One region of the Streptomyces sp. NPDC101166 genome, then DNA from elsewhere that is predicted to be linked to it. Evidence: predicted binding sites of a transcription regulator. Region 1 holds the regulator's gene; each other region holds the start of a gene.
The links. The regulator HrcA, encoded in region 1, represses chaperone genes, less so after heat shock. The targets are predictions, from matches to a motif close to TTNGCACTCNGNNNNNCNGAGTGCNAA.
Positions count from the first base shown of each region.

Region 2: the regulator HrcA is predicted to act here: its motif matches at 6,220-6,246, upstream of groES (co-chaperone GroES).
Region 3: the regulator HrcA is predicted to act here: its motif matches at 7,962-7,988, upstream of groL (chaperonin GroEL).

Region 1 covers NZ_JBIWPF010000022.1:106,739-116,252, forward strand. The annotation lists gene hemW (radical SAM family heme chaperone HemW) at 1-896, shown strand, start outside; gene ACIRS4_RS30685 (DUF3097 domain-containing protein) at 915-1,718, opposite strand; gene ACIRS4_RS30690 (MBL fold metallo-hydrolase) at 1,750-2,475, opposite strand; gene hrcA (heat-inducible transcriptional repressor HrcA) at 2,639-3,655, shown strand; gene dnaJ (molecular chaperone DnaJ) at 3,656-4,792, shown strand; gene ACIRS4_RS30705 (nitronate monooxygenase) at 4,848-5,978, shown strand; gene ACIRS4_RS30710 (16S rRNA (uracil(1498)-N(3))-methyltransferase) at 5,975-6,733, shown strand; gene ACIRS4_RS30715 (hypothetical protein) at 6,820-7,365, shown strand; gene ACIRS4_RS30720 (S41 family peptidase) at 7,421-9,514, shown strand, end outside.
Region 2 covers NZ_JBIWPF010000013.1:7,478-16,991, reverse strand. The annotation lists gene ACIRS4_RS22975 (glycoside hydrolase family 3 N-terminal domain-containing protein) at 1-644, opposite strand, end outside; gene ACIRS4_RS22970 (LacI family DNA-binding transcriptional regulator) at 785-1,864, shown strand; gene ACIRS4_RS22965 (LCP family protein) at 1,971-3,032, shown strand; gene ACIRS4_RS22960 (SAM-dependent methyltransferase) at 3,071-4,261, opposite strand; gene ACIRS4_RS22955 (polysaccharide deacetylase family protein) at 4,352-5,278, shown strand; gene ACIRS4_RS22950 (polysaccharide deacetylase family protein) at 5,275-6,045, shown strand; gene groES (co-chaperone GroES) at 6,393-6,701, shown strand; gene groL (chaperonin GroEL) at 6,838-8,463, shown strand; gene ACIRS4_RS22935 (ester cyclase) at 8,691-9,380, opposite strand; gene ACIRS4_RS22930 (SDR family NAD(P)-dependent oxidoreductase) at 9,468-9,514, opposite strand, start outside.
Region 3 covers NZ_JBIWPF010000017.1:42,829-52,342, forward strand. The annotation lists gene murQ (N-acetylmuramic acid 6-phosphate etherase) at 1-576, shown strand, start outside; gene ACIRS4_RS27365 (PTS transporter subunit EIIC) at 593-2,014, shown strand; gene ACIRS4_RS27370 (hypothetical protein) at 2,121-2,690, shown strand; gene ACIRS4_RS27375 (carboxylesterase/lipase family protein) at 2,722-4,266, opposite strand; gene ACIRS4_RS27380 (NADH:flavin oxidoreductase) at 4,654-5,784, opposite strand; gene groL (chaperonin GroEL) at 6,178-7,800, opposite strand; gene ACIRS4_RS27390 (cold-shock protein) at 8,148-8,351, opposite strand; gene ACIRS4_RS27395 (MoaD/ThiS family protein) at 8,804-9,079, opposite strand; gene thrC (threonine synthase) at 9,157-9,514, opposite strand, start outside.

The DNA of each region.
Region 1 (9,514 bases):
TGGGCGCGATCCGCGAGGAGTTCGGGCTCGCGGCGGACGCGGAGGTGACCACGGAGGCGAACCCGGAGTCCGTGGACCCGGCGTACCTCGCGGCCCTGCGCGAGGGCGGCTTCAACCGCGTCTCCCTCGGCATGCAGAGCGCCCGGCAGCACGTGCTGCGGACCCTCGACCGCACCCACACCCCCGGACGGCCCGAGGCGTGCGTGGCGGAAGCGCGGGCGGCGGGCTTCGAGCACGTCAACCTGGACCTGATCTACGGCACGCCGGGCGAGTCGGACGACGACTGGCGGGCCTCCCTGGACGCCGTCCTCGGCGCCGGCCCGGACCACGTCAGCGCCTACGCCCTGATCGTCGAGGAGGGCACCCAGCTCGCCCGCCGCATCCGCCGGGGCGAGATCCCGATGACGGACGACGACGCGCACGCGGACCGCTACCTCATCGCCGAGGAGACCCTCGCCGCGGCCGGCTACCACTGGTACGAGGTGTCCAACTGGGCCACCTCACCGGCGGCCCGCTGCCTGCACAACGAGCTGTACTGGCGCGGCGCCGACTGGTGGGGCGCCGGGCCGGGCGCCCACAGCCACGTCGGCGGGGTGCGCTGGTGGAACGTCAAGCACCCGGGGGCGTACGCGGCGGCGCTGGCGGCGGGCCGCTCACCGGGCGCCGGCCGCGAACTCCTCACGGACGAGGACCGCCGGGTCGAGCGCATCCTGCTGGAGCTGCGGCTGCGCGAGGGCGTACCGCTGGACCTGCTGCGGGAAGAGGGGCTCACGGCCGCGCGCCGGGCGCTCACGGAGGGGTTGCTGCAGCCGGGGCCCTACGACGAGGGCCGCGCCGTCCTCACCCTGCGCGGCCGGCTGCTGGCGGACGCCGTGGTCAGGGACCTCGTGGACTGAAACGCCCGCCCGGCCCCGTCAGCCGGTGACGAAGTCGATCAGCTCCTCCACCCGGCCGAGGAGCTCCGGCTCCAGGTCCTTGTAGGAGCCCACCCGGGCCAGGATCGCCTGCCACACCGCGCCGGTGTTGTCCGACGGCCAGCCCAGCGCCCGGCACACCCCGGTCTTCCAGTCCTGGCCGTGCGGCACGCGCGGCCACGCCTCGATGCCCAGGGACGACGGCTTCACCGCCTCCCAGACGTCGATGTACGGGTGCCCCACCACGAGCGCGTGCTCGCTGGTCACCGACTGTGCGATCCGCCACTCCTTCGTGCCGGGGACCAGGTGGTCCACCAGGACGCCGAGCCGCGCGTCCGGTCCCGGCGCGAAGTCCTCGACGATCGACGGGAGATCGTCGACGCCCTCCAGGTACTCCACCACCACGCCCTCGACGCGCAGGTCGTCGCCCCACACCTTCTCGACCAGCTCGGCGTCGTGCCGCCCCTCGACGTAGATCCGGCCGGCGCGGGCCACGCGCGCGCGTGCGCCCGGCACGGCCACCGAACCCGAGGCGGTGCGGGCGGGTCGCGCCGGACCGCCCGACGTGGGCCGTACGAGCGTCACCGGGCGCCCCTCCAGCAGGAACCCGCGCGGCTCCAGCGGGAACACCCGGTGCTTGCCGAAACGATCCTCCAGGGTGACCGTGCCCGCCTCGCAGCGGATCACCGCGCCGCAGAATCCGCTGCCCGGCTCCTCCACCACCAGGCCGGGCTCCGCCGCGACCTCGGGGACCGGCTGCGGCTTCTTCCAGGACGGGGTCAGATCGGCGGAGTACTGGCGCATTCGCACGACGATAGGAGAAGCAGGGGCGCTGTCACGGCGACACGCCGAAACGGGCGGCCAGGGCGTCCCGCTGCGCCCGTACGAACGCCGCGTCCACGACCGCTCCGTGACCGGGCACGTACAGCGCGTCCTCGCCGCCGAGGGCGAGCAGGCGGTCCAGGGCGGCCGGCCAGTGCGAGGGCACGGCGTCCGGCCCTGCCTGGGGCTCGCCGGACTCCTCCACCAGGTCGCCGCAGAACACCGCCTCCGGCGACCCCGGCACCAGCACCGCCAGGTCGTGCGCCGTGTGACCGGGGCCCACGTTCGCCAGCAGGACCTGCCGCCCGCCGCCCATGTCCAGGGTCCACTCCCCGGAGACCAGGTGGCGGGGCCGCACCAGGGCGTCCACGGCCTCCGTCGCCGCCGCCTCGTCGAGCCCGTTGCGCACCGCGTCCGCGTGCAGATCGGCCCGCTCCCGCGCGAACACCGACTCCGCGCCCACCGCCGCGAACACCTCCGCGCCCGCGAACGCCGCCGCCCCGAACACATGGTCGAAGTGGGGGTGGGTGAGCGCGAGATGAGTCACACGGCGTCCGGCGAGCCGCTCCGCCTCCGCCCGCAGCCGCGTGCCCTCCGCGAGGCTCGAACCCGCGTCGATCAGCAGCACCGCCCCGGTCCCCACGACCAGCCCCGCCGTGCAGTCCCAGCCCGGCAGCCGCCGCCGTCCGACCCCCGTCGAGACCTGCTCCCAACCCAGCTCTTCCCAAGTGACCGTCATACCGCGACGCTAACCGTGACGAACCCGTCGGCCGGCACGGGACCGGACCGACCTTGCCCCCTGCGCACCCCACGGCCGTACACTTGCCGGGGAACGCTGGCACTCGGATGTGACGAGTGCCAGGCAAGGCGCCAAGGGGACGAAGCACTGGAGGTGTGCGCGGATGCTGAGTGAACGGCGGCTGAAGGTACTGCGCGCCATCGTCCAGGACTACGTCGGCACCGAGGAGCCGGTCGGCTCCAAGGCGCTCACCGAGCGCCACAGCCTCGGAGTGTCCCCGGCGACGGTCCGCAACGACATGGCCGCCCTGGAGGACGAGGGCTACATCGCCCAGCCGCACACCAGTGCCGGACGCATCCCCACCGACAAGGGCTACCGCCTCTTCGTCGACAAGCTCGCCGGCGTCAAGCCGATGACCGGCCCCGAGCGGCGCGCCATCCAGAACTTCCTCGACGGCGCCGTCGACCTCGACGACGTCGTCGCCCGGACGGTCCGGCTGCTCGCGCAGCTCACCCGCCAGGTCGCCGTCGTGCAGTACCCGTCGCTGACCCGGTCCACGGTGCGGCACGTGGAACTGCTCTCGCTCGCCCCGGCCCGCCTCATGCTCGTGCTGATCACGGACACCGGGCGGGTCGAGCAGCGGCTGGTGGACTGCCCCGCGCCGTTCGGCGAGGCCTCGCTCGCGGACCTGCGCGCCCGGCTCAACAGCCGGGTGGCGGGGCGCCGGTTCACCGATGTGCCGCCTCTGGTGGAGGATCTTCCGGAGGCCTTCGAGGCGGAGGACCGCGGCACGGTCTCGACGGTGCTCTCCACCCTGCTGGAGACACTCGTCGAGGAGAACGAGGAGCGGCTGATGATCGGCGGCACCGCCAATCTCACCCGCTTCGGACATGACTTTCCCCTCACCATCCGGCCCGTCCTGGAGGCGCTCGAGGAGCAGGTCGTGCTCCTCAAACTCCTGGGCGAGGCAGGGGATTCGGGCATGATCGTGCGTATCGGGCACGAGAACGCCTACGAGGGACTCAACTCCACTTCCGTGGTGTCGGTCGGCTACGGTTCGGGCGGCGAGGCAGTCGCCAAGCTCGGCGTGGTCGGACCGACCCGCATGGATTACCCGGGAACGATGGGAGCGGTACGCGCAGTGGCACGGTACGTCGGACAGATCCTGGCGGAGTCGTAAGTGGCCACGGACTACTACGCCGTTCTCGGCGTGCGCCGCGACGCGTCGCAGGAAGAGATCAAGAAGGCCTTCCGGCGGCTCGCCCGCGAGCTGCACCCGGACGTCAACCCCGATCCGAAGACCCAGGAGCGGTTCAAGGAGATCAACGCCGCTTACGAGGTGCTGTCGGACCCGCAGAAGAAGCAGGTCTACGACCTCGGCGGCGACCCGCTCTCGCAGGCCGGCGGCGCGGGCGCGGGCGGCTTCGGAGCCGGTGGCTTCGGCAACTTCTCCGACATCATGGACGCGTTCTTCGGCACGGCGTCCCAGCGGGGCCCGAGGTCGCGCACGCGGCGCGGCCAGGACGCGATGATCCGGCTGGAGGTGGATCTGGAGGAGGCCGCGTTCGGCACCACCAAGGACATCCAGGTCGACACCGCGATCGTCTGCACCACCTGCAGCGGCGAGGGTGCGGCGCCCGGCACCACGGCCCAGACCTGCGACATGTGCCGCGGCCGCGGTGAGGTGTCGCAGGTGACGCGGTCCTTCCTGGGCCAGGTCATGACCTCGCGTCCCTGCCCCCAGTGCCAGGGCTTCGGCACCGTGGTGCCCACCCCGTGCCCCGAGTGCGCGGGCGACGGACGGGTGCGGTCGCGGCGCACGCTGACGGTGAAGATCCCGGCCGGTGTCGACAACGGCACCCGGATCCAGCTCGCCGGCGAGGGCGAGGTCGGACCGGGCGGCGGCCCGGCCGGCGACCTCTACGTCGAGATCCACGAACTGCCGCACGCGATGTTCCAGCGGCGCGGCGACGACCTGCACTGCACGGTCACCCTCCCGATGACCGCGGCGGCGCTCGGCACCAAGGTGCCGCTGGAGACGCTGGACGGGGCGGAGGAGGTCGACATCCGGCCCGGAACGCAGTCGGGGCAGTCCATTCCGCTGCACCAGCGCGGAGTGACGCACCTGCGCGGCGGCGGCCGCGGCGACCTCATCGTGCACGTGGAGGTCCAGACGCCCACCAAGCTGGACCCGGAGCAGGAGCGGCTGCTGCGCGAACTGGCGAAGCTGCGCGGTGAGGAGCGCCCCCTGGGGCAGTTCCAGCCCGGGCAGCAGGGGTTGTTCTCCCGGCTGAAGGACGCCTTCAACGGGCGGTGAGGCGGGGGCGGAGCCCCCGGCGGGACAGGGCGCCGGGACGTGACACCATGCGGTCATGTCCTCCGCGCTGACCGGTCTTCTCCGCCATCCGATCGTGCAGGCCCCCATGGCGGGCGGCGTCTCCGTCCCCCGGCTCGCCGCCGCCGTGTCCGAGGCCGGCGGGCTCGGCTTCCTCGCCGGCGGGTACAAGACCGCCGACGGGATGTACCGGGAGATCAAGCAGATGCGCGGGCTCACCTCCCGGCCCTTCGGCGTGAACCTCTTCATGCCGCAGCCCGAGCAGTCCGGTGCAGGCGCCGGCTCCACCACGGCGGCGGGCGCCGCGCCCTTCGACGCCGGCGCCGTCGAGGTGTACGCCCACCAACTGGCGGGCGAGGCCGCCTGGTACCGCACGGAACTCGGCGACCCGGACAGCGGACGGGACGACGGCTACGACGCGAAGCTCGCGGTGCTGCTCGACGACCCGGTGGCGGCGGTGTCCTTCCACTTCGGCGTGCCGAGCCCCGAGGTGCTGGCCTCGCTGCGCAGGGCCGGGACGTTCACGCTGGTCACCGCCACGACCGTCGAGGAGGCGCTCGCCGTGGAACGGGCCGGCGCGGACGCGGTGATCGTGCAGGGCATCGAGGCCGGCGGCCACCAGGGCACCCACCGGGACGTCCCCGACAACGACGGCTCGGGCATCGGACTGCTGTCGCTGATCGCCCTGGTCCGTGAGGCGGTCGGGCTGCCCCTCGTCGCCGCCGGCGGCATCATGCGCGGCAGCCAGATCGCCGCCGCCCTCGCGGCGGGCGCGAGCGCCGTCCAGCTCGGCACCGCGTTCGTCCCCACGCCCGAGTCCGGTGCGGCCGCCGCGCACAAGGAGGCGCTGACCGATCCGTTGTTCGTGGGCACCCGGCTGACCCGCGCGTTCACCGGCCGGCCGGCCCGCGGCCTGGTCAACCGCTTCCTGCGCGAGCACGGACGCTACGCGCCCGCCGCCTACCCGGAGGTGCACCACCTCACCGCGCCGCTGCGCAAGGCGGCCGCCGCGGCGGGCGACGCGCAGGGCATGGCTCTGTGGGCGGGGCAGGGCCACCGGATGGCCCGGGACATGCCGGCCGGCGAGCTGGTGGAGGTACTGGCGGCCGAGGCCGGCGCGGTGTGGGCCGCGTCGGCGGCCGACGCAGAAGGAGGTGCGGGGCGATGACGGCTCCGGTGTTCGTGCTCGATCCGCTGGAGGTTCCCGACCTCAGCGGCGGCGAGGTCGTGCTCGACGGCCCCGAGGGGCGGCACGCCGTCTCCGTGAAGCGGCTGCGGCCCGGCGAGGGCGTCGTCCTCACCGACGGGCGCGGGCGCTGGGCCGAGGGCGTCGTCAAGGCCGCCGAGGGCAAGGACCGGCTGGTCGTCATGGATCTTCAGAGCATCCACGAGGAGCCCGAGGAGCAGCCCCGGATCACCGTCGTGCAGGCGCTCCCCAAGGGCGACCGGGGCGAGTTGGCCGTGGAGACGATGACCGAGACCGGCGTCGACCGCATCGTCCCGTGGTCCGCAGCCCGCTGCATCACGCAGTGGAAGGGCGACCGGGGCGCCAAGGCGCTGGCGAAGTGGCGGGCCACCGCCCGCGAGGCCGGCAAACAGTCCCGCCGGGTGCGCTTCCCCGAGGTCGCGGACGCGGCGACCACCAAGCAGGTGGCGGCACTTCTCGCCGGCGCGGACTTCGCCGCCGTACTCCACTCGGACTTCGAACAGGGCAGCGAGCCCCTCGCCACCGCCGAACTCCCCGAGCGGGGAGACATCGTGCTGGTCGTCGGCCCCGAAGGGGGCGTTTCCTCCGACGAGTTGGCGCTGTTCAAGGAGGCGGGCGCGAAGCCGTACATCCTCGGCCGCACCGTCCTGCGCACCTCGACCGCCGGCACCGCCGCCACCGCCCTCCTCCTCGGCCGCACCGGCCGCTGGTCCTGAGAGACCCTCACGCGGGCGCTGTACGGGGCGCGTGAGCGGCGGCACGCGCTCTACCGCGACCGCCGCGGCGGTGGCAGTCTGCCCGCATGGGGGCTTGGAGACGCATCAGGGCAGGACGGCCGGGGACGCGCACGGCCGCGGCCACGGCACTGGCGCTCGTGGCCGTGGGCGGGCTCGCGGCGTGCGATCCGGGCGGGCTGAGCGCCGCGTCCGTGGCGTACACCACCGACGAGGCCGCCACGGCCGAACTGGCCCGCCGTAAAACGGACGTACGGTGGCTGACCTGTACCGCCGACTACGGCAAGGGCCGCGCCTCGGCGGGCGAGGAGACCGTCGCCTCGGTCAAGTGCCAGGGCGAGACCGACGACGGCCGCGACATCGAGGTCACCGGCACGGTCACCCGCGCCGTCGACGGCTCCTGCGTACGCGGCGACCTCCGCGCGCAGGTGGGCGGGAGAGAGGTCTTCCGGGTGAGCGGACTCGGCGACTGCGCGTCGGCGACGCCCTCACCGCTTCGACCGCCCCCCTCCGCGAACCCGGACCGACCGGAGCGGCCCACCGTCACCGTGACCGTCACCCGGACCGTCTGGTGCCCGTCCGACACCCGCTGCGCACCGGTCGAGGGCAAGTGAGGGCAGCGCCCCTGAGCCCCTGTTCACCGCCCGCGCCCTTGCCTAGAGTGATCGGGTGACACAGTCCGCGACGCCTGCTGCGTACATCCGATACCCGCATCTGCACGGCGAACTGGTGGCCTTCACCGCCGAGGACGACGTGTGGCTCGCCCCCCTCGACGGCGGCCGCGCCTGGCGGGTCAGCGCCGACAACGTACCCGTCTCCGCACCGCGCATCTCACCCGACGGCACGACCGTCGCCTGGACCTCCACCCGCGACGGGGCCCCCGAGGCGCACATCGCCCCCGTCGACGGCGGACCGTCCACCAGGCTGACCCACTGGGGGTGTTGGCGCACCCAGGTGCACGGCTGGACCCCCGACGGGCAGGTCCTGGCGCTCACCGCACACGGCCAGGCCAGCCTGCGCCGCAGCTGGGCGCACGCCGTCCCGCTCGACGGCGGACCGTCGACGGTCCTGCCGTACGGCCCCGTCGGCGGCGTCGCCCACGGCCCGCACACCGTGCTGCTGTCCGCGACCATGGGCCGCGAGGCCGCCCACTGGAAGCGCTACCGGGGCGGCACCGCGGGCAAGCTGTGGATCGACCGGTCCCTCGGCGACGGAGAGGGTGCCGGGGAGTTCACCCGGCTGCACGAGGACCTCGACGGCAACATCGAGCACCCGGTGTGGGCGGGCGACCGGATCGCCTTCCTCTCCGACCACGAGGGCGTCGGCGCGCTGTACTCCTCCCTGGCCGACGGCTCCGACCTGCGCCGGCACACCCCGCTCGACGGTTTCTACGCCCGCCAGGCCGCCGGCGACGGCAGCCGGATCGTGTACGTCGGCGCGGGCGAGCTGTGGATCCTCGACGACCTCGACGGGGCCGAGCCGCGCCGGCTCGACGTCCGTCTCGGCGGACAGCGCACCGACCGGCGGCCGTTCCCGGTCGCCGCCGCCCGCTGGATGGGCTCCGCGATGCCCGACCACACCGCGCGCGGCAGCGCCGTGGAGATCCGCGGCGCCGTCCACTGGGTCACCCACCGCCACGGCCCGGCCCGCGTCCTTGCCGCCGAGCCGGGCGTGCGGGCCCGGTTGCCGCACACCTTCCGCGTGGAGGGCGAGGAGTGGGCGGTGTGGGTGACGGACGCCGAGGGAGAGGACGCCCTGGAGTTCGCCCCCGCCACCGGAGCGGCCCCCGGCGCAGCCCCGCGCCGGCTCGCCGCCGGACGCCTCGGCCGGGTCCTGGAGCTGGCCATGGCCCCCGACGGCAGCCGGGCCGCCGTCGCCGCGCACGACGGGCGGCTGCTGCTCGTCGAACGGGAGACCGGCGAGGTCCGCGAGGTCGACCGCAGCGAGGACGGCGAGGTCGGCGACCTGGTCTTCTCCCCCGACTCCGGGTGGCTCGCCTGGTCGCACCCCGGTCCGCGCCCGCTCAGCCAGCTCAAGCTCGCCAACACCACCGACCTGTCGGTCGCCGAGGCGACCCCGCTGCGCTTCCAGGACTTCGCGCCCGCCTTCACCCTCGACGGCAAGCACCTGGCGTTCCTGTCCGCCCGCGCCTTCGACCCCGTCTACGACCAGCACGCCTTCGACCTGTCCTTCGTCGCCGGCGCCCGCCCGCACCTCGTCACGCTGGCCGCCACCACCCCCTCCCCGTTCGGCCCGCAGCGGCACGGCCGGCCCTTCGAGATCCACGACAAGGACGAGACCCCCGACAGCGAGGGCACCCCGGCCACCCGCATCGACCTCGAAGGGCTCGCCGACCGGATCATCCCCTTCCCCGTCGAGGCCGGCCGCTACTCGACGCTGCGCGCCGCCAAGGACGGCGTGCTCTGGCTGCGCCACCCGGTGCGCGGCGTCCTCGGCGCCTCGCGCGCCACACCCGACGCCCCCGACCCGCACACCGAGCTGGAGCGCTACGACCTCGCCCAGCGCCGCCTGGACCATCTCGCCTCCGACGTCGACGACTTCGACGTCAGCGGCGACGGCAAGCGGCTGCTGCTGTGGACCGACCACAAGCTGAAGGTCGTCCCCAGCGACCGGCGCGCCTCCGGCGACGAGGACAGCGACTCCAACATCACCGTCGACCTCGGCCGTGTACGCCAGACGGTCGACCCGGCCGCCGAGTGGCGGCAGATGTACGACGAGACCGGCCGCGTCATGCGGGACAAC
Region 2 (9,514 bases), on a different contig from region 1:
GCGTACCCGGCGAAGTGCTTGAGCGTGGCGACGATCCCGGCCGACTCCAGGCCCCGCACGTACGCCGTGCCGACCGTGCCGACCAGGTACGGGTCCTCGCCGATCGTCTCCTCGACCCGCCCCCACCGCGGGTCGCGGACGACGTCGAGCACGGGCGCCAGCCCCTGGTGCACGCCGACCGAGCGCATGTCCCGCCCGATGCGCCGGGCCATCTCCTCCACCAGCGGCGGGTCGAAGGAGGCGCCCCAGGCCAGCGGGACCGGGTAGGCGGTGGCCCGCCAGGCGGTGAATCCGGCGAGGCACTCCTCGTGCGCCACCGCCGGGATGCCGAAGCGGCCCGCCCCGGCGATCTGCCGCTGCGCCCCGGCCAGGGCACGCGCGCCGACCGCCGGGTCCACGGGGGCGGTGCCGAAGGAGCGGGTCAGCTGGCCGAGCCCACGGGTGATCAACTCGGTCCAGTCCCGCTCGGCGGCCTCGTCGGTCATGTCGTGCTGGTGCGGCGCGACGCCCTCTCCGTCCGTCGCGGCGCCGACCCACACCCCGTACAGCTGGGCGGTCTTCTCCTCCAGGGTCATCCGGGCGAGGAGGTCGTCGACTCGGGCGGCGGCGGACAGAGCGCGGTCACGCCAGGGTGCGGTGGTCATGAAACTCCTGTCCCGGAGGTGTCCCGGAGGAAACCGGTCCCGAAGGATTCGAATGTTTCGTAACACACTTCGAATGTTCCGGGAACCTATGGTGCCGTACGAGGTTCGTCAAGAGGGGGTGCGGGGATACGATCGCCGCCATGACTTCCCCGGATCCCGCTGGAACGCGGACAGGAGCGCGGCCGACGCAGACCGCCACGCTCGCGGAGATCGCCCGCGAGGCCGGCGTCTCCGCCCCGACTGTTTCGAAGGTCCTCAACGGCCGCGCCGACGTCGCCCCCGCGACCCGCACCCGTGTCGAGGAGCTGCTGCGCGCCCACGGCTACCGGCGCCGGCGCGCGGAGGCGACCCGCTCGCCCCTGATCGACCTGGTCTTCCACGAGCTGGAGAGCGCCTGGGCGATGGAGGTCATCCGGGGTGTGGAGAACGTCGCGCGGGACGCCGGGCTGAGCGTGGTGCTGAGCGAGAGCGCCGGGCGGCTCACCCCCGGGCGGACCTGGGCCGACCAGGTCGCCGCCCGCCGTCCGCACGGCGTGATCCTCGTCCTGTCCGGGCTCGACGAGTCCCAGCGCGCGCTGCTGACCAGCCGTTCCATTCCGTTCGTGGTGATGGACCCGGCGGGCGACCCGGGCGCCGACGTGCCCTCCATCGGCGCCACCAACTGGCAGGGCGGGCTCGCCGCGACCCGGCATCTGGTGGAGCTGGGGCACCGGCGGATCGGTGCGATCAGCGGGCCCCCGCAGATGATGTGCAGCCGGGCCCGCATCGACGGTTACCGGGCCGCGCTGGAGACGGCCGGGCTGCCGGTCGACCCGGCGCTGATCAGGACCGGCGACTTCCACCACGAGACGGGCTACCGGATCGGCCGTGAGCTGCTCGACCGCCCCGACCGGCCCACCGCCGTCTTCGCCGGCAACGACCTCCAGGCGCTCGGCGTGTACGAGGCGGCGCGCGAGCTGGGGCTGAGGATCCCGGAGGACCTGAGCGTCGTCGGCTTCGACGACCTGCCGGTGGCGCCCTGGGTGGGGCCGCCGCTGACGACCGTACGGCAGCCGCTGATGGAGATGGCGGAGGCGGCGGCCCGGCTGGTGCTGGAGCTGGGGCGGTCCTCACCGGAGGAGGGACCGGCGGCGACGCGGGTGGAGCTGGCGACGAGTCTGGTGGTGCGCACCAGCACGGCGGCGCCGGGCGGATCGACGGGACCGAAGCCAGTCGGCTGACCGACCGAAACTTTCGACACCCGTTGCCCTGCCGGAGAACCGGTCCGCGACCGGTCCGGGCCGACTTCCTAACATCCCCCTAATAATTCGGACTTACGTTCATCGCGTGACGGAAATCGACGCGAGCGAGCACGGAGACGGCCGGCGCAAGCGGCCGAGAACGCTGAAGACCGCCGGCCTCACCCTCGCCGCAGCGCTGGTCCTGGGCGCGGCCGCAGCGGGCTGGGCGGCCTACCGGCACCTCGACGGCAACATCACGAGCGTCGACATCGACACCGCGCTCGGTGACGACCGCCCGGCGCGGGCGGTGAACGCCCCCGTGCCGTACGGCGCCGCGTCCCCCGCCCCGTTACCGGCGGGGTCCCTCAACATCCTCGTCCTCGGCTCCGACTCGCGCGGCGGCGCGGAGAACCGGGAACTCGGCGGCGGCGACAGCACCGGCGCCCGCTCCGACACCGCGATGGTCGTGCACGTCGACGCGGGCCGCCGCAGCGCCACGATCGTCAGCGTCCCGCGGGACACCCTGGTGACCCGGCCGTCCTGCCCGCTGCCCTCCGGCGGCTCCACGTCGGCGGCGCACGGCGTCATGTTCAACACCGCCTATGCGCTGGGCGGTCCGGTGTGTGCCGTGAAGACCGTCGAGTCGATCACCGGCGTGCGCATGGACCACTACGTCGAGGTCGACTTCTCGGGCTTCGCGAAGCTGGTGAACGCGCTCGGCGGGGTCACGGTGACCACGACAGAGGACATCGACGACGAGGACAGCCACCTCACCCTCGCGGCCGGCGTCCACCACCTCGACGGCGTCCAGGCCCTCGCCCTGGCCCGCACCCGGCACGGCATAGGCGACGGCAGCGACCTCGGCCGCATCGGCCTCCAGCAGACGCTGGTGAAGGCACTTCTGGAACAGATCGCCTCCACCGACCTGTTGACCAGCCCCACCCGCCTGTACGAGGTCGCCGACGCGGCCACCCGAAGCCTCACCACCGACACCGGCCTGGACTCCCTCTCCGAACTGACGGAACTCGCCCGGAGCCTGCAATCCCTGTCCGCCCCGCAGGTCACGACCGTGATGATGCCGGTGCGCCCGGCCCCCTCCGACCCCAACCGGGTGGTCGCCCGCAATCCCGCGGCGAGCGACCTCTGGAAGTCCCTGCGCCGCCCCTGAATCCGCCCGGCGACGACGCCGGGGCATGCGCGACTGAGCTACCGCCCCTGTTCGTTGGGCGTGGGGCCTTCGGCCGGCCGCCCGACGAGCATCGTCGGGGCTCCCGCCACGCGGGTCAGGAACACCGTCGCCGCGTTCGACCCCTGCGGCCTGACCTTCTTGCGGAGTTCCTCCGGCTCCACGGCCGACCCGCGCTTCTTCACCGTCAGGATCCCCACCTCCCGCTCCCGCAGCAGCGCCTTCAGCTTCTTGACGTTGAAGGGCAGCCGGTCGGTGATCTCGTACGCGGTGGCGTACGGCGTCGGCCTCAGGGCGTCCGCGGTGACGTAGGCGATGGTCTCGTCGACCAGGCCGCCGTCCAGGTCCCGGGCGACGTCCGCGACCAGGTGGGCGCGGACGACGGCCCCGTCGGGCTCGTAGAGGTAGCGGCCGACGGGGCGGACGGGCGGGTTCGGCAGACCGGCGCCGCGCAGGGTGCGCGGTCCGGGCAGCAGTGTGGCGCGGACGGTTCCCGGATCCGTCCCGAACCACAGCACCGCCTCCTTCACGTCCCCGCCGTCCGAGATCCACTCGGCCTCGGCCTCGGCCGGCACGGCCTCGTGGGGGATGCCCGGGGCCACCTTCAACGCGGCGTGCGGCGCCTTGAGCGCGGCACCGACGGCCCAGGACAGGGGCGGCGAGTACGCCTCCGGGTCGAAGATCCGTCCCCGGCCGCCCCGCCGGGCCGGGTCGACGAACACGGCGTCGTACCCGGCCGTGTCCACCTCCGTCACGTCCGCCTCCCGTACGTCGATCAGGCCGGCGAGGCCGAGCGCGTCCGCGTTCGCCCGGGCCGCCGCCGCCGTCACCGGGTCCCGGTCCACGGCCAGCACCCTGATGCCCGCGCGCGCCAGCGCGATCGCGTCGCCGCCGATCCCGCTGCACAGGTCGGCGACGCAGGACACGCCCAGCTCCCTCAGCCGCGCCGCCCGGTACGCCGCCACGCTCGCCCGCGTCGACTGCTCGACCCCGTGGGGGGTGAAGAACATCCGTGCCGCGTCCTCGGCCCCGAACTTCACCGTCGCCCGCTGCCGCAGCCGTTCCTGCCCCAGGGCGGCGGAGACGAGCGCGGCGGGGTGCGTGCGCCGCAGTCGCGTGGCGACGGCGAGTTCGTCGGCGGGGGCGGTGCCGCGCACGGCGTCGAGCAGGGCGCGGCCTTCGGGGGTGAGGAGGGGAGCGAGGTCATTCACCTGGTCATTGTGGGCCAGTCGGAGGACGGTGCGCCTGCGGCCGCGGTGTCTGACGGGGGTTTCGGGGCCGGACTGCGAGGATCCGGCGCCATGGGATCAGTCGTACGAAATGATAAATACCGGACGAAATGGACGGCGTGCCAGAGCGGTCTCACGGCCCTCGCCCTGGCCGCGATCGTCTCGGGCTGTGCGGACAGCGGCGACGGCGCGGCCGGCCCCGCCCCCGGCCGGCAGCCCGACGAGAGCCCGAAGGCCGGCCCCCTCCACTCGTACGCGGCCAGACTGCGCGCCGACCACGCGGCGAGGGCGGCCGCGGCCGAGCGCTGGGATCTGGAGAAGGTCCCGCTCACACCCCCCGCGCCGCCCGCCAGGAAACCGAGGATCGGCACCCGCGAAGGCTTCGAGGTCGACGATCACGAGGAACTCGGCCTCCCGCCGGTCTTCACCACCGTCCCCACCGACGACAAGGTCGTCTTCCTCACCGTCGACGACGGCGCGGAGAAGGACCCGGCGTTCCTGCGCATGATGACCGAGCTGCGCATCCCGTACACCGCGTTCCTCAGCGACTACCTCGTCAAGGACGACTACGGCTACTTCAAGAAGATGCAGGACGACGGGGTGACCCTGAACAACCACACCCTCCACCACCCCTACCTGCCGGGCCTGTCCTACCAGCGTCAGAAGCGCGAGATCTGCGGCATGCAGGACGTCGTCGAGGAGCAGTACGGCCGCCGCCCGAGCCTCTTCCGCCCGCCGTACGGCAACTACAACAGAGCCACCCTGCGAGCCGCGAAGTCCTGCGGCGTCACCCATGTGCCCCTGTGGAACGAGGAGGTGTTCGTCGACCACTGGGAGTACCGCGAGTGGGACCGCGAGCTCCACCCGGGCGACATCGTCCTGAGTCACTTCCGCGGCCCGGACGACTGGAAGGGCACAATGCCCGACATGATCCGCACCTTCCTGAACAAGGCGACGAAAGAGGGATATGCGGTGGCCCGCCTGGAGGACTACCTGTGAGACACCGGGGGCGGCCCTCGGCCCCCACGGCGCTGGCGCTCGTGGCGGCCCTCACCGGCTGCGCCCTCACCGCCTGCGCCCCCGCAGGCGAACCGGCGGCCGGGCCGGCGGCGACCCGAGCGCGCTCCGCGCCCGCCCCCGCGACGGGGCCGCCGTACCGCCGCTGGGGCCTGAAGTCCCCCCTGGCCCCCGCACCGGCCCCCACCCGCCCGAAGTCCCCGCCCCGCCCCCTCTCCCCGGTCCTCGACCGCGTCAGCACCTCCGACAGGGTCGTCTTCCTCACCTACGACGACGGCGCCGAACGCGACCCTCAGTTCGTCGACATGGTCCGCGAACTGCGCCTGCCCGTCAGCGTGTTCGTCACCGACAGCGTCGCCGGCCCGGCCTACGCCCACTTCGCCCGGCTGCGCGAGGTCGGCGCGGACCTCCAGAACCACACTCTCGACCACGCCGCCCTGCGCGGCCTGCCCTACGCCGGCCAGCGCGCCGAGATCTGCGGCCAGCAGCACAAGCTCAACGCCCGCTTCGGTCTGCGCCCCCGCCTTCTCCGCCCGCCCTACGGCGCGTACGACACCACCACCCGCCGAGCCGCCGCCGACTGCGGCATCACCGCGATCATCCTGTGGCGCGCCTCCGCCGACCCCGAAGACCCCCACCGCCTGCACCCCGGCGACATCCTCGCCACGACCCCCGACCGAACGCCGAGCCTGCTGCGCCAAATCCAGCGGCAACATCTGACGGTGGGCAAGCTGGAGGACTACCTGTAAGCCCGGTGAATTCAGCCCGTCCGGGGGTGCCCCCTCCGGGGGGGCTTGAGGACGAGGCCCGTTCAGGGCCGAAGCGGGGGCTTGGGGGCGGCGGCCCCCAAAGGACGCCCACCCCGGCACCGGGTGCCGAACACGCTCACCCGAGCGGAATTTTCGGCCGACGCGCCGCAGGCATTGGCACTCCGCTTGACCGAGTGCTAACCCCGGTCATAGTCTCGGCTCTGGCACTCCCCACTGGAGAGTGCCAACAACGCGACGGGCAGGTCCGGCACCCGCGACGACGGATCCACCTGGTCGCCACCTCAGACAGTTAACCCCGTGAGATCTCCGAAGGGGGAGGTCGGATCGTGACGACCACCAGCTCCAAGGTTGCCATCAAGCCGCTCGAGGACCGCATCGTGGTCCAGCCGCTCGACGCCGAGCAGACCACGGCCTCGGGCCTGGTCATCCCGGACACCGCGAAGGAGAAGCCCCAGGAGGGCGCCGTCCTCGCCGTGGGCCCGGGCCGCTTCGAGAACGGCGAGCGCCTGCCGCTCGACGTCAAGGTCGGCGATGTCGTCCTGTACAGCAAGTACGGCGGCACCGAGGTGAAGTACAACGGCGAGGAGTACCTCGTCCTCTCGGCTCGCGACGTTCTCGCGATCATCGAGAAGTAGTTCACCCCGGATCGTTCCGGAAGCACATTGATGCTTGACGCTGCGCCCCTGGCCCCCGCGACCACATAAGAAGCCGGGCGCCCGGGGCGCAGTGCGTTTTTTTCATCCACAGATCTCCGAGAGGGCTCCCGCTGTCATGGCGAAGATCCTGAAGTTCGACGAGGACGCCCGTCGCGCCCTCGAGCGCGGCGTCAACAAGCTGGCCGACACGGTCAAGGTGACGATCGGCCCCAAGGGCCGCAACGTTGTCATCGACAAGAAGTTCGGCGCCCCCACCATCACCAACGACGGTGTCACGATCGCCCGCGAGGTGGAGATCGACGACCCGTACGAGAACCTCGGCGCGCAGCTGGTGAAGGAGGTGGCGACCAAGACCAACGACATCGCGGGCGACGGCACCACCACCGCCACCGTGCTCGCCCAGGCGCTGGTGCGCGAGGGCCTGAAGAACGTGGCCGCCGGCGCGTCCCCCGCCCTGCTCAAGAAGGGCATCGACGCCGCCGTCAAGGCCGTCTCCGAGGACCTGCTCGCGTCGGCCCGCCCGATCGACGAGAAGTCCGACATCGCCGCCGTGGCCGCGCTGTCCGCCCAGGACCAGCAGGTCGGCGAGCTCATCGCCGAGGCCATGGACAAGGTCGGCAAGGACGGTGTCATCACCGTCGAGGAGTCCAACACCTTCGGTCTGGAGCTGGACTTCACCGAGGGCATGGCCTTCGACAAGGGCTACCTGTCGCCGTACTTCGTGACGGACCAGGAGCGCATGGAGGCCGTCCTGGAGGACCCCTACATCCTCATCAACCAGGGCAAGATCTCCTCGATCGCCGACCTGCTGCCGCTGCTGGAGAAGGTCATTCAGACCAACGCCTCCAAGCCGCTGCTGATCATCGCCGAGGACCTCGAGGGCGAGGCGCTGTCCACCCTCGTCGTCAACAAGATCCGCGGCACCTTCAACGCGGTCGCGGTCAAGGCCCCCGGCTTCGGCGACCGCCGCAAGGCGATGCTGCAGGACATGGCCACCCTCACCGGCGCCACCGTCATCTCCGAGGAGGTCGGCCTCAAGCTCGACCAGGTCGGCATCGACGTCCTCGGCTCCGCCCGCCGCGTCACCGTCACCAAGGACGACACCACGATCGTCGACGGCGCCGGCAACTCCGCCGACGTGCAGGGCCGCGTCGCGCAGATCAAGGCCGAGATCGAGAACACGGACTCCGACTGGGACCGCGAGAAGCTCCAGGAGCGCCTCGCGAAGCTGGCCGGCGGCGTGTGCGTGATCAAGGTCGGCGCCGCCACCGAGGTGGAGCTGAAGGAGAAGAAGCACCGTCTGGAGGACGCCATCTCCGCGACCCGCGCCGCGGTCGAGGAGGGCATCGTCTCCGGTGGCGGTTCCGCGCTCGTCCACGCCGTCAAGGTCCTCGAGGGCAACCTCGACAAGACCGGCGACGAGGCGACCGGCGTCGCCGTGGTCCGCAAGGCCGCCGTCGAGCCGCTGCGCTGGATCGCCGAGAACGCCGGCCTCGAGGGCTACGTCATCACCTCCAAGGTCGCAGAGCTCGACAAGGGCCAGGGCTTCAACGCCGCGACCGGCGAGTACGGCGACCTGGTCAAGGCCGGCGTCATCGACCCGGTCAAGGTCACCCGCTCCGCCCTGGAGAACGCCGCCTCCATCGCCTCCCTCCTCCTGACGACCGAGACCCTGGTCGTCGAGAAGAAGGAAGAGGAAGAGCCCGCCGCGGCCGGCCACGGCCACGGCCACGCCCACTGAGCGAACCGCTCGTAACAGGCGAAGCGCCGCAGGAAGGCCCCGCTCCCACGCCCACCGCGTGGCAGCGGGGCCTTCCCCGTGCGCGCCCGCTGCACGTCACGGGGTTCCGTGTCCCGAGCGGCTCGGAATCCGGACCGCTTCGGCCGCACCCCCCGCGCCGGTGGGTCGACGACGGGAAGGGTCCTGTTCCGCCCGGGCGGAACAGGACCCTGCGGTGAAATCTCGCGCTATCGGCCCAGCGCCCCCAACTGCTCCAGCAGACCTGCCCGGTCGTACTGCCACCAGCCCTCGCAGATCATGCCGTCGCGGAAGCGGTGCCAGGTCATGCCGGTCATGGTGACGTCCTGGCCGGTCGCCGGGATGCCGACGAAGTCGCCGTGGTGGCGCCCCGTGAAGGTCCAGCGGGTGCACACCCGCTCCTCCTCGGAGAGCTGGTCGTCGACCCGCATCGAGAAGTCGAAGGCCCGCCGCCAGCCCGCGACCTCCTCACGGGCGGCCCGCAAGCCCGTGTCCCGCGCGTTGGCCGGGTCGTGATCGAGGTAGTCGTCCGAGACGCGCTCGAACAGCCGGTCGATGTCGCCCCGTCCGAGCCCCTCGAAGAACTCACGGGCCATCACCCGGTTGAGCTGCTCGTCGCGCACGACATCCAGATCGGTGAAGGTCGGCGTCTCCTCGCACAGGGCGACCATGTCCCGGAAGATCCGCCCGGTCTCCGGCAGGTTCGAGTTCCGCATCGCCTCCTCGTACGACGGGAACTCCACGATCTCGATGAAGTGCGAATCGTCGGAGCGGTCCTTGCCGACCAGCGCGTGCGTGGCGGTCCGCTTCCCCTTGGTCTGTTCGACCCATGTGTCCAGCAGCCGGTTCATCTCGTCGAACCGGCTGGTCCTGCAGTCGATGAGCTGTACGAACGTCATGGCGCAGCCTCCGGCCCCCCTGGGTCCGGTTCCGTCACGCCCATTTTCCCACCGGAGCGCCGACGCCACCCACCGCTCACCGCACGCCTACTGCGGCCCGTACTTGCGCCCCGTCCGGGAGCTGACCCCGCCCA
Region 3 (9,514 bases), on a different contig from region 1:
GTCGAGGGCGCCGAGGACTCCCGCGAGCTGGCCGAGACGGACCTCGCCGCCCTCGCCCTCACCCCCGAGGACACGGTGGTCGGCATCTCCGCCTCCGGACGCACTCCCTACGCCGTCGCCGCCGTCGAGTACGCCCGCTCCCTGGGCGCCCTGACCGTCGGGCTGGCCTGCAACCCGGGCAGCGCGCTGGCCGCCGCCGCCGAGCACGGCATCGAGGTCGTCGTCGGACCGGAACTCCTCACCGGCTCCACCCGGCTGAAGGCGGGCACCGCCCAGAAGCTGGTGCTGAACATGCTCTCGACGATCACGATGATCCGGCTCGGCAAGACCTACGGGAACCTCATGGTCGACGTGCGCGCCTCCAACGAGAAGCTGCGCGCCCGCTCCCGGCGGATCGTCGCCCTGGCCACGGGGGCCGCCGACGAGGAGATCGAGGCCGCCCTCACGGCAACCGGCGGCGAGGTGAAGCACGCGATCCTGGCCCTGCTCGCCGGGGTCGACGGACCGTCGGCCGCCCGCCTTCTGGAGGAGTCCGACGGCCATCTGCGCGCCGCGCTCGCCGCCGCGGGGCGTTGAGCCGCACCCTCGGGGAGTGCGCATCGACCCCACCGTCACCGCCGCCGCCGTCCTGCCCCTCGTGGGCGGCCCGGCCAACGTCGTCACCGTCGCCCACTGCATGACCCGACTGCGGCTGGGCCTGGCCGACCCGTCCCGGGTGGACGAGGAGGCACTGAGGTCCCTGCCCGGCGTCCTCGGGCTCGTCGTGGACGCCGGCTCGTACCAGGTGGTGCTGGGCCCGGGCGCGGTGACGCAGGTGACCTCCGCCCTCGAAGCACTGCTCGCCGCGCACACCGGCGGCGAGCCCTCCGGTCAGGCGGGCTGCGAGTTCGCGGGCGAACTCGCCGCGCGCGGGGACCGGTTGCGCGAGGAGCGGCGGCGGCGCAACGCCACGCCCCTCAAGTCGGCCCTGCGCCGCCTCGCGAACGTCTTCGTCCCCCTCATCCCCGCGCTCATCGGCTGCGGCGTCGTCGCGGGAGTCAACGGGCTGCTGGTGAACGCCGGCCTGGTGCCGTGGCTGACGCCCGCGCTGGCCGCCGTGGCCTCCGGGTTCATGGCGCTGATCGCGGTCTTCGTCGGCCTCAACACCGCCAAGGAGTTCGGCGGCACACCGGTCCTCGGCGGCGCGGTCGCCGCGATCGTGGTGTATCCGGGCGTCGCGAAGCTCACCGTGTTCGGGGTGACGCTCTCCCCCGGCCAGGGCGGCGTCCTCGGCGCGCTGGCCGCCGCCCTGCTGGCGACCCGCGTCGAGAAGTGGTGCCGGGGCCGGGTCCCCGATGCCCTGGACGTGCTCCTCACCCCCACCCTCACCGTCCTCGTGGCGGGCCTCGCCACCCTCTACGGCCTGATGTGGGCGGCCGGCGCGGTGTCCACCGCCATCGGCACGGCCGCGAACTGGCTGCTCGCCACGACGGGCCCCGTCGCCGGCCTCGTCCTCGGCGGACTGTTCCTGCCGTTGGTGATGCTGGGCCTGCACCAGGCCCTCATCCCCATCCACGCCACCCTCATCGAGCAGCAGGGCTACACGGTGCTGCTGCCCATCCTGGCGATGGCCGGCGCGGGCCAGGTCGGCGCCTGCCTCGCCGTCTACGTGCGTCTGCGTCACGACACCTCCCTGCGTACGACGATCCGCTCGGCGCTCCCCGCGGGTCTGCTGGGCGTCGGCGAACCCCTGATCTACGGCGTCTCCCTTCCCCTGGGCCGCCCCTTTCTCACCGCCTGCGCGGGCGGGGCGGCCGGCGGTGCGTTCGTCGGTTTCTTCGCGATGCTCGGCGACCGCGTCGGCGCGACGGCGATCGGCCCGTCCGGCTGGGCCCTGTTCCCCCTGCTGGCCGGGAACCGCGGCTGGGGCTCCCTGCTCGCGATCTACACGGGCGGCCTGCTGACGGGCTACGCCGTCGGCTTCACCGCGACCTACCTCTTCGGTGTCCCCGACCGCCCGCGCCCATCAGCCTGACCCGGCTCCGTCGCTGACATGTGCGACCGTGGTTGCGAGAACCCCGCCCCCGCGCCGCCCGCGCGAGGCACCCGCCGGCCAGCAGCAGAAACCGGAGCCGCCCGCCATGAACCACGCCCAGCTCACCCATCTGGGCCGTGCCCTCCGCCTCCTCGGTGAGCACGGCGAGGCCCTCACCGGGGACACACCGGACGCCAAGCTCCACGAGGTCAAGGCGGACCTGCGCCGCGCCCTGGAACTGCTGGACGAAAGCGTCACCGCCGCGCCCGCCACCCGCTGCGCCGAGCATCCCGGCGGCCCGGTCGACAAGGCAGCCCCCGACCTCTGCCTGCTCTGCGAGACCCGCCGCCGCGCGGCCCGCCGCGCCGAGTTCAACGGCCCCGCCCCGCATTCCTCGGGCCCGGCCGCTGCCACCCCCTCCCGCTACGGCACCCGCGCCGACCGCCCCCAGCCCCAGCAGCGCTGGCTCCCGGAGCTGTGGAACGGACAGGAGTGGCAGCTGTGCGGCACCCCCCGCCGGGACCGCCGCGAGGCCGAGCTCTACCTCGCCGCCCTGCGCCGCGGCTCCCGCCCCGCGATGGCCTACCGGCTGGTGCACGAGTTCACCGACTACGAGGTGCTGCGCATCTGGGGCACCCCGGTCCGCACCGACATCGAACCTCTCGGCAATCTGTAGTCCCCTTCCCCGTCCCGTCTCTCCGTCCCGGTCACCGCCCCACCAGCGGCAGCGCCGGGAAGTCGTACCCCTCCCACAGCCGCCGCGCCGTCTCCTCCGGATACGCCCGCACCTCCGGCTGCGCGTCCAGCACCTGCGTCAGCCGCCGCTGCCCGTCGTACGCCGGCCAGCCCGGGTCGCCGGTCCGGGCGAAGGACGTCCAGGCGGCCTGGAAGCGGGCCGTCAGCTCCCTGGCCTCCGCCGGCACCTCCACCCCCGCGAACAACAGGGCCCCCAGGTCCGCCTCGTAGGTGCCGAAGAGCAGGGGGACGTCCAGGCCGTGGCACGCGCCGAGCCCGCCGCCCATGCCCGGAGCCGGCCAGGTCAGCTCGTAGACATGGGCCCGGCCGCCGCCCGCGATCTGCGCTTCGGCCAGGCGCAGGGACGGTATGCGGAACAGCCAGTCGGACTGCACCCGCTCGAACAACTCCCCGGCTCCCGCCTCCGGATAGGCCGCGCGGTAAGCCGCCTCCCCGCCGTCCGGGGCGAACACCCGCAACGCACCGGCCGCCTGTTCCTCCGTCACCCTGCCCAGCCAACCCGCCATGGCGACGAACAGCCGGTACTCCTGCGCGTTGTGCCCGACGACCAGCGCCACGTCCCGCCCGGCGCCCGCCGCCAGCGCCTGCCAGGGGGTGGCCGGCAGGACCTCGCCGTCGACGACCGGCGAGAAAGGCGTGACCGTGGGCGCGACCTGCCCCCAGCGGTCCACCCGCTCCGCCATCTTCGCTCCCAGCGCGGCCCCGGCCTCCGTCAGCCGACGCGGGTCCACGGCGGACAGGTCGGCGGCTGTGGGGCGCAGCCCGGCCTCGGCGGCGATGGCGGCCGCGAGGTCGCGGGCCAGCTCGTCGGAGAAGAACGTGCCGGGCACACTCTGGGCGATCGCCCGCCCGAACAGTCCGCGCGCGCCCGGCGCGGCGAGCAGCGCGGCCACAGAACCGGCGCCCGCCGACTCACCGAACACGGTCACCCGGCCGGGATCGCCGCCGAACTCCGCGATGTTGTCCCGCACCCACTCCAGTGCCGCGATCTGGTCCAGCAGCCCCCGGTTGGCGGGCGCGCCGTCCAGCCGCGCGAACCCCTCGATGCCGACGCGGTAGTTGAAGGTGACCACCACGAGGTCGCCGGCGCGGGCTATGTGCTGGGCGTCGTATCCCGGGCTGCCGGAATGCCCGAGCTTGTAGGCGCCGCCGTAGATCCACACCATCACCGGCCGGGCGGCCTGAGCCGCATCCGTCCCGGGCCCGCCCGTGGCCGGCGTCCAGACGTTCACCGTCAGCCAGTCGTCGCCCGCCGGCTCGTCCCGGCTTGCCGCGAGTCCCTGCAACCCCGCCTCCTGCGGGGGCGGCGGCCCGAAGGCGTACGCGTCCCGCACGCCGTCCCACGGGTGCGGCGGGCGTGGGGCCTGGAACCGGGCCTCGCCGACCGGAGGCGCGGCGAACGGGATGCCGCGGAACACTGTCAGGCCGTCCTCACGGCGGCCGCGCACGGCTCCCGCGGCGGTACGCACGACGAGCTGGGACTCGGCGATCGTCATCAAGCACTCCTGTCATCGACCGTCATGAACTGTCATCGGCTGTGATCAGCTGTCATCGGCTGGTTGTTCATGGAACGGCCGGTGGCCGGGGGAAGTGCCGGAAGCGGCCGGCACCCCTCGTGTGAGTGACAGCCGCCCTGGAAAGTCGTATGACATCACCGCCATGAAGGACGGCAGGCCGGCGAAAAGCCGACGGCTCACGCCTCGATCGAAGCAGGCTCCCACGCTCCAGCGCCGGCCCGTCCCGGGCGCGCCGCCGCCACGCAAAGAGGCCCTGCGGCCCTGCCCGCTGCCCGCCACGCAAAGAGGCCCTGCCCGCTGCCCGCCATGCAAAGGGGCCCGGGGCGGACAGATCTCCGCCCCGGGCCCCGAGGGCTCGCCGCAGACTCAGCTCAGCGTGCGCAGCGCCGCCGCGTCGTACGGAGCCAGATCGGCGAAGCGGCCCTCGAGGACCTTCGCCGCCCACTGCGGGTCCTGGAGCAGCGCGCGCCCGACGGCCACCATGTCGAACTCGTCGCGCTCCAGGCTGTCGAGGAGGTCGTCGATGCCCTTGACCGGCGAGCCCTCACCCTGGAAGCCCTTGATGAAGTCGCCGTCGAGACCGACCGAGCCGACGGTGATGGCGGTCTTGCCGGTGAGCTTCTTGGTCCAGCCCGCGAGGTTGAGGTCGGAGTCCTCGAACTCCGGCAGCCAGTAGCGGCGGGTGGAGGCGTGGAAGGCGTCGACGCCGGCCGCGGCGAGCGGGGTGAGGATGGCCTCCAGCTCCTCCGGGGTCTCGGCGAGACGCGCGTCGTAGGCCTCCTGCTTCCACTGCGAGTAGCGGAAGATGATCGGGAACTCGGGCGACACGGTCTCCCGCACGGCGGCCACGATCTCGGCGGCGAACTTCGTACGGGCCACCGGGTCGCCGCCGTAGGCGTCGGTGCGGCGGTTGGTGTGCTCCCACAGGAACTGGTCGACGAGGTAGCCGTGGGCGCCGTGGATCTCCACGCCGTGGAAGCCGATGCGCTCGGCGGCGGCCGCGGCCTGGGCGAACGCCCCGATGACGTCGTCCAGGTCACGCTGGGTCATGGCCTTGCCGGTGACGTCGTCGCCGTCGACGCGGATGCCGGAGGGGCCGACGGCGGGCGCGTCCGCGAAGGGCGGCTCGCCGTCCTTGCGCACCATCCCGATGTGCCACAGCTGGGGCACGATCGTCCCGCCCGCCGCGCGCACGGCCTCGGCGACCTTCGCCCACCCCGCGAGCTGCTCCTCGCCGTGGAACCGGGGCACCCGGTCGCTCTGGCCGGCGGAGTCGTGCCCGACGTACGTGCCCTCGGTGACGATGAGGCCGACGCCGGCGGCGGCGCGACGGGCGTAGTACGACACGACGTCCTCGCCGGGAACGCCCCCCGGGGAGAACATGCGCGTCATCGGCGCCATCGCGATGCGGTTCGGGACGGTGAGGCCGTTGATCGTGACCGGACGGGAGAGGATCTCGGCGGCGCGGGAGGGGATGGACGACGTCGTGACGGTCACGTGGAGGGCTCCTCGGAGAAGTGGGCGGAAAACGGTACGTGCATGGAACCGGACGGTATGTGCACACGCATTCAATGCACCTCACCGTCAACCGCCACCGCCCGGCCCGCATTCCGTGCCGCGCCGCAACCCCCTGTGATCCGAACCACGCCCGGCCCCACTGGCACCCGAACCGGCCGCCTCCCCTTCCCCCGGAGGGGACCCCGGCTTCTTCCGGCTGCACGCCGGGGCGTGAAGAGTGCTGTACCGGCCGGACGGCGCCACCGTCACGTCACATCCTGCAAGTCGGCCGCAGAACCTGAAGCGGGCCGCAAACGCCCGAGGGCGGCACCCCCGCGTCAGCAGGTGGTGCCGCCCTCGGTCCGAAGGACAGGCGATCAACCGTCAGGTCGATCAGAAGTCCATGTCACCGCCCGGCATGCCGCCGCCGGCCGGGGCCGCGGCCTTCTCCGGCTTGTCGGCGATGACGGCCTCGGTGGTGAGGAACAGCGCGGCGATCGACGCGGCGTTCTGCAGCGCGGAGCGCGTCACCTTCGCCGGGTCGATGATGCCCTCGGCGATCATGTCGACGTACTCACCGGTCGCGGCGTTCAGGCCGTGGCCGACCTGGAGGTTGCGGACCTTCTCCACGACGACGCCGCCCTCGAGACCACCGTTGACGGCGATCTGCTTGAGCGGGGCCTCCAGCGCGAGCTTCACGGCGTTGGCGCCGGTCGCCTCGTCACCGTCGAGCTCCAGCTTCTCGAAGACCTGGGAGGCCTGCAGCAGGGCCACGCCACCACCGGCGACGATGCCCTCCTCGACGGCCGCCTTCGCGTTGCGGACGGCGTCCTCGATGCGGTGCTTGCGCTCCTTGAGCTCCACCTCGGTGGCCGCACCCGCCTTGATGACGGCCACGCCGCCCGCGAGCTTCGCCAGGCGCTCCTGGAGCTTCTCGCGGTCGTAGTCCGAGTCGCTGTTCTCGATCTCGGCGCGGATCTGGTTCACACGGCCGGCGACCTGGTCCGAGGAGCCGGAACCGTCGACGATGGTGGTCTCGTCCTTGGTGATGACGACCTTGCGGGCCTTGCCCAGGAGGTCCAGGGAGGTGTTCTCGAGCTTGAGACCGACCTCCTCGGAGATGACCTCGCCGCCGGTGAGGATGGCGATGTCGTTCAGCATGGCCTTGCGGCGGTCGCCGAAGCCCGGGGCCTTGACCGCGACGGACTTGAACGTGCCGCGGATCTTGTTGACGACCAGGGTCGACAGGGCCTCGCCCTCGACGTCCTCGGCGATGATCAGCAGCGGCTTGCCCGACTGCATGACCTTCTCCAGGAGCGGGAGCAGGTCCTTGACGTTGGAGATCTTGGAGTTGGCGATCAGGATGTACGGGTCGTCGAGGACGGCCTCCATACGCTCCATGTCGGTGGCGAAGTACGCCGAGATGTAGCCCTTGTCGAAGCGCATGCCCTCGGTGAGCTCGAGCTCGAGCCCGAAGGTCTGCGACTCCTCGACGGTGATGACGCCTTCCTTGCCGACCTTGTCCATGGCCTCGGCGATGAGCTCGCCGATCTGGGTGTCGGCGGCGGAGATGGAGGCCGTCGAAGCGATCTGCTCCTTGGTCTCGACATCCTTCGCCTGCTCCAGCAGGGCACCGGAGACGGCCTCGACGGCCTTCTCGATACCGCGCTTGAGGGCCATCGGGTTGGCGCCGGCGGCTACGTTGCGCAGACCTTCCTTGACCAGGGCCTGGGCGAGGACGGTCGCGGTGGTCGTACCGTCACCGGCGACGTCGTCCGTCTTCTTGGCGACTTCCTTGACCAGCTCGGCGCCGATCTTCTCGTACGGGTCCTCGAGCTCGATCTCCTTGGCGATGGACACACCATCGTTGGTGATCGTGGGGGCGCCCCACTTCTTCTCGAGGACGACGTTGCGGCCCTTGGGGCCGAGCGTCACCTTGACGGCGTCCGCGAGCTGGTTCATGCCGCGCTCGAGGCCGCGCCGCGCCTCCTCGTCGAACGCGATGATCTTGGCCATGTGAAGTGGTCCCTCCAGGACTGGGGGTGATTCCTTCGGACCGCGCCCGCGCCCGCGACGGACGGCTCGCCGGCCTCGTGGTTCCTTCCCACCCGGCCTGCGGGCCTCACCGACCCGGTCCTTCGTTGTCACTCTCACCTTCAGAGTGCTAACGCCAATGATTAGCACTCGGCCATGGCGAGTGCAAGCGCCTCGGTCGGATACGCCGGGACTGTCGGCCACGCGCGAACACCGCCGGCGCCCCCCGGACCGCCGGGACATGGCCGGCGGCAGGACCGATGCGCGGCCGGGCAGCGCGAAGGGCTCGCACCCCCGTCGGCGGGATGCGAGCCCTTCGCTTGAAACGTTCAGGCGGTGACGCGAACCATGTCGGCCTGCGGGCCCTTCTGGCCCTGCGAGATCTCGAACTCGACCCGCTGGCCCTCTTCCAGGGTGCGGTAGCCGTCCATCTGAATGGCGCTGTAGTGGACGAAGACGTCCGCACCACCGTCGACCGCGATGAAGCCGTACCCCTTCTCCGCGTTGAACCACTTGACGGTGCCCTGAGCCATGCCTAACTCCCCTATTACTGGCCCTTGCACAGATCCACACTTCGCGGATCCGGGTCAGACCTCACCCCCCAGTTGGTTGGGGGCGTGCGCCGGAACGCGTCGACCGCGGCTGAATGTATCTGTCCAACTGCCGTCTGCAACAGGTCAATCGGACGAGAATTCTGGACGCGCACGGTCCGGAAAGTGGTGAGGATTCGCCCGGATTCAGGGCAAGTCGGACTGCCCAAACGTTACAAAAGCCGCAGAAGGCGCACACACTTTGGCTACTTCTTGTCGGGCGTAAGGCAGAAATCAAAGGCTCCGGATCATTGAATCGGAGGCCGGTTCCCCAACTGTACCGCGCTCAACCACACTGAATTGCCCCCTCCGCTTCTCTTGCGGAGAGGGCAATTCGATGAACTCAAAGTAATCACTGTTACCGACGGTTACTACCGGCGGGTAGTGATCGTCGCTCAGCCACCCGCGACAGCCGGAATGATGGAAACTCCCGCGCCCTCGGGCGTAGCCGTCTCAAGACCCTGCTCGAAGCGGACGTCGTCGTCGTTCACGTACACGTTGACGAACCGGCGCAGCTTGCCCTGGTCGTCGAGAACGCGGGCGGCGATGCCCGTGTGGTTCTTCTCCAGGTCGGCGATGACCTCCCCGAGGGTCCCGCCCTCGGCGGTGACCTCGGCCGCCCCGCCCGTGTAGGTGCGGAGAATGGTCGGGATGCGGACAGTGACGCTCATGCTCGGGACCTCCGGTGAAGCAGACTGCTGACAGGCGCGGGGACCACTGCCCCCGCGGACGGCGCCAGGGACACGCCCTAGGCGAGACCAGCCTCGCGGAACGACTCCAGGTTCGGCCGGATCGTCGCGGTGAGCCCCGTACCGGCCACCGCGTCCAGGGTCTTCAGACCGTCCCCGGTGTTGAGGACGACGGTCGTCAGCGCCGGGTCCAGCACACCGTTCTCGATCAGCTTGCGCGTCACGCCCACGGTCACCCCGCCGGCGGTCTCCGCGAAGATCCCCTCGGTCCGCGCCAGCACCTTGATCGCGTCGACGACCTGCTCGTCGTTCACGTCCTCCACCGCGCCGCCGGTGCGCCGCGCGATGTCGAGCACGTACGGGCCGTCGGCCGGGTTGCCGATCGCCAGCGACTTGGCGATGGTGTCCGGCTTCTGC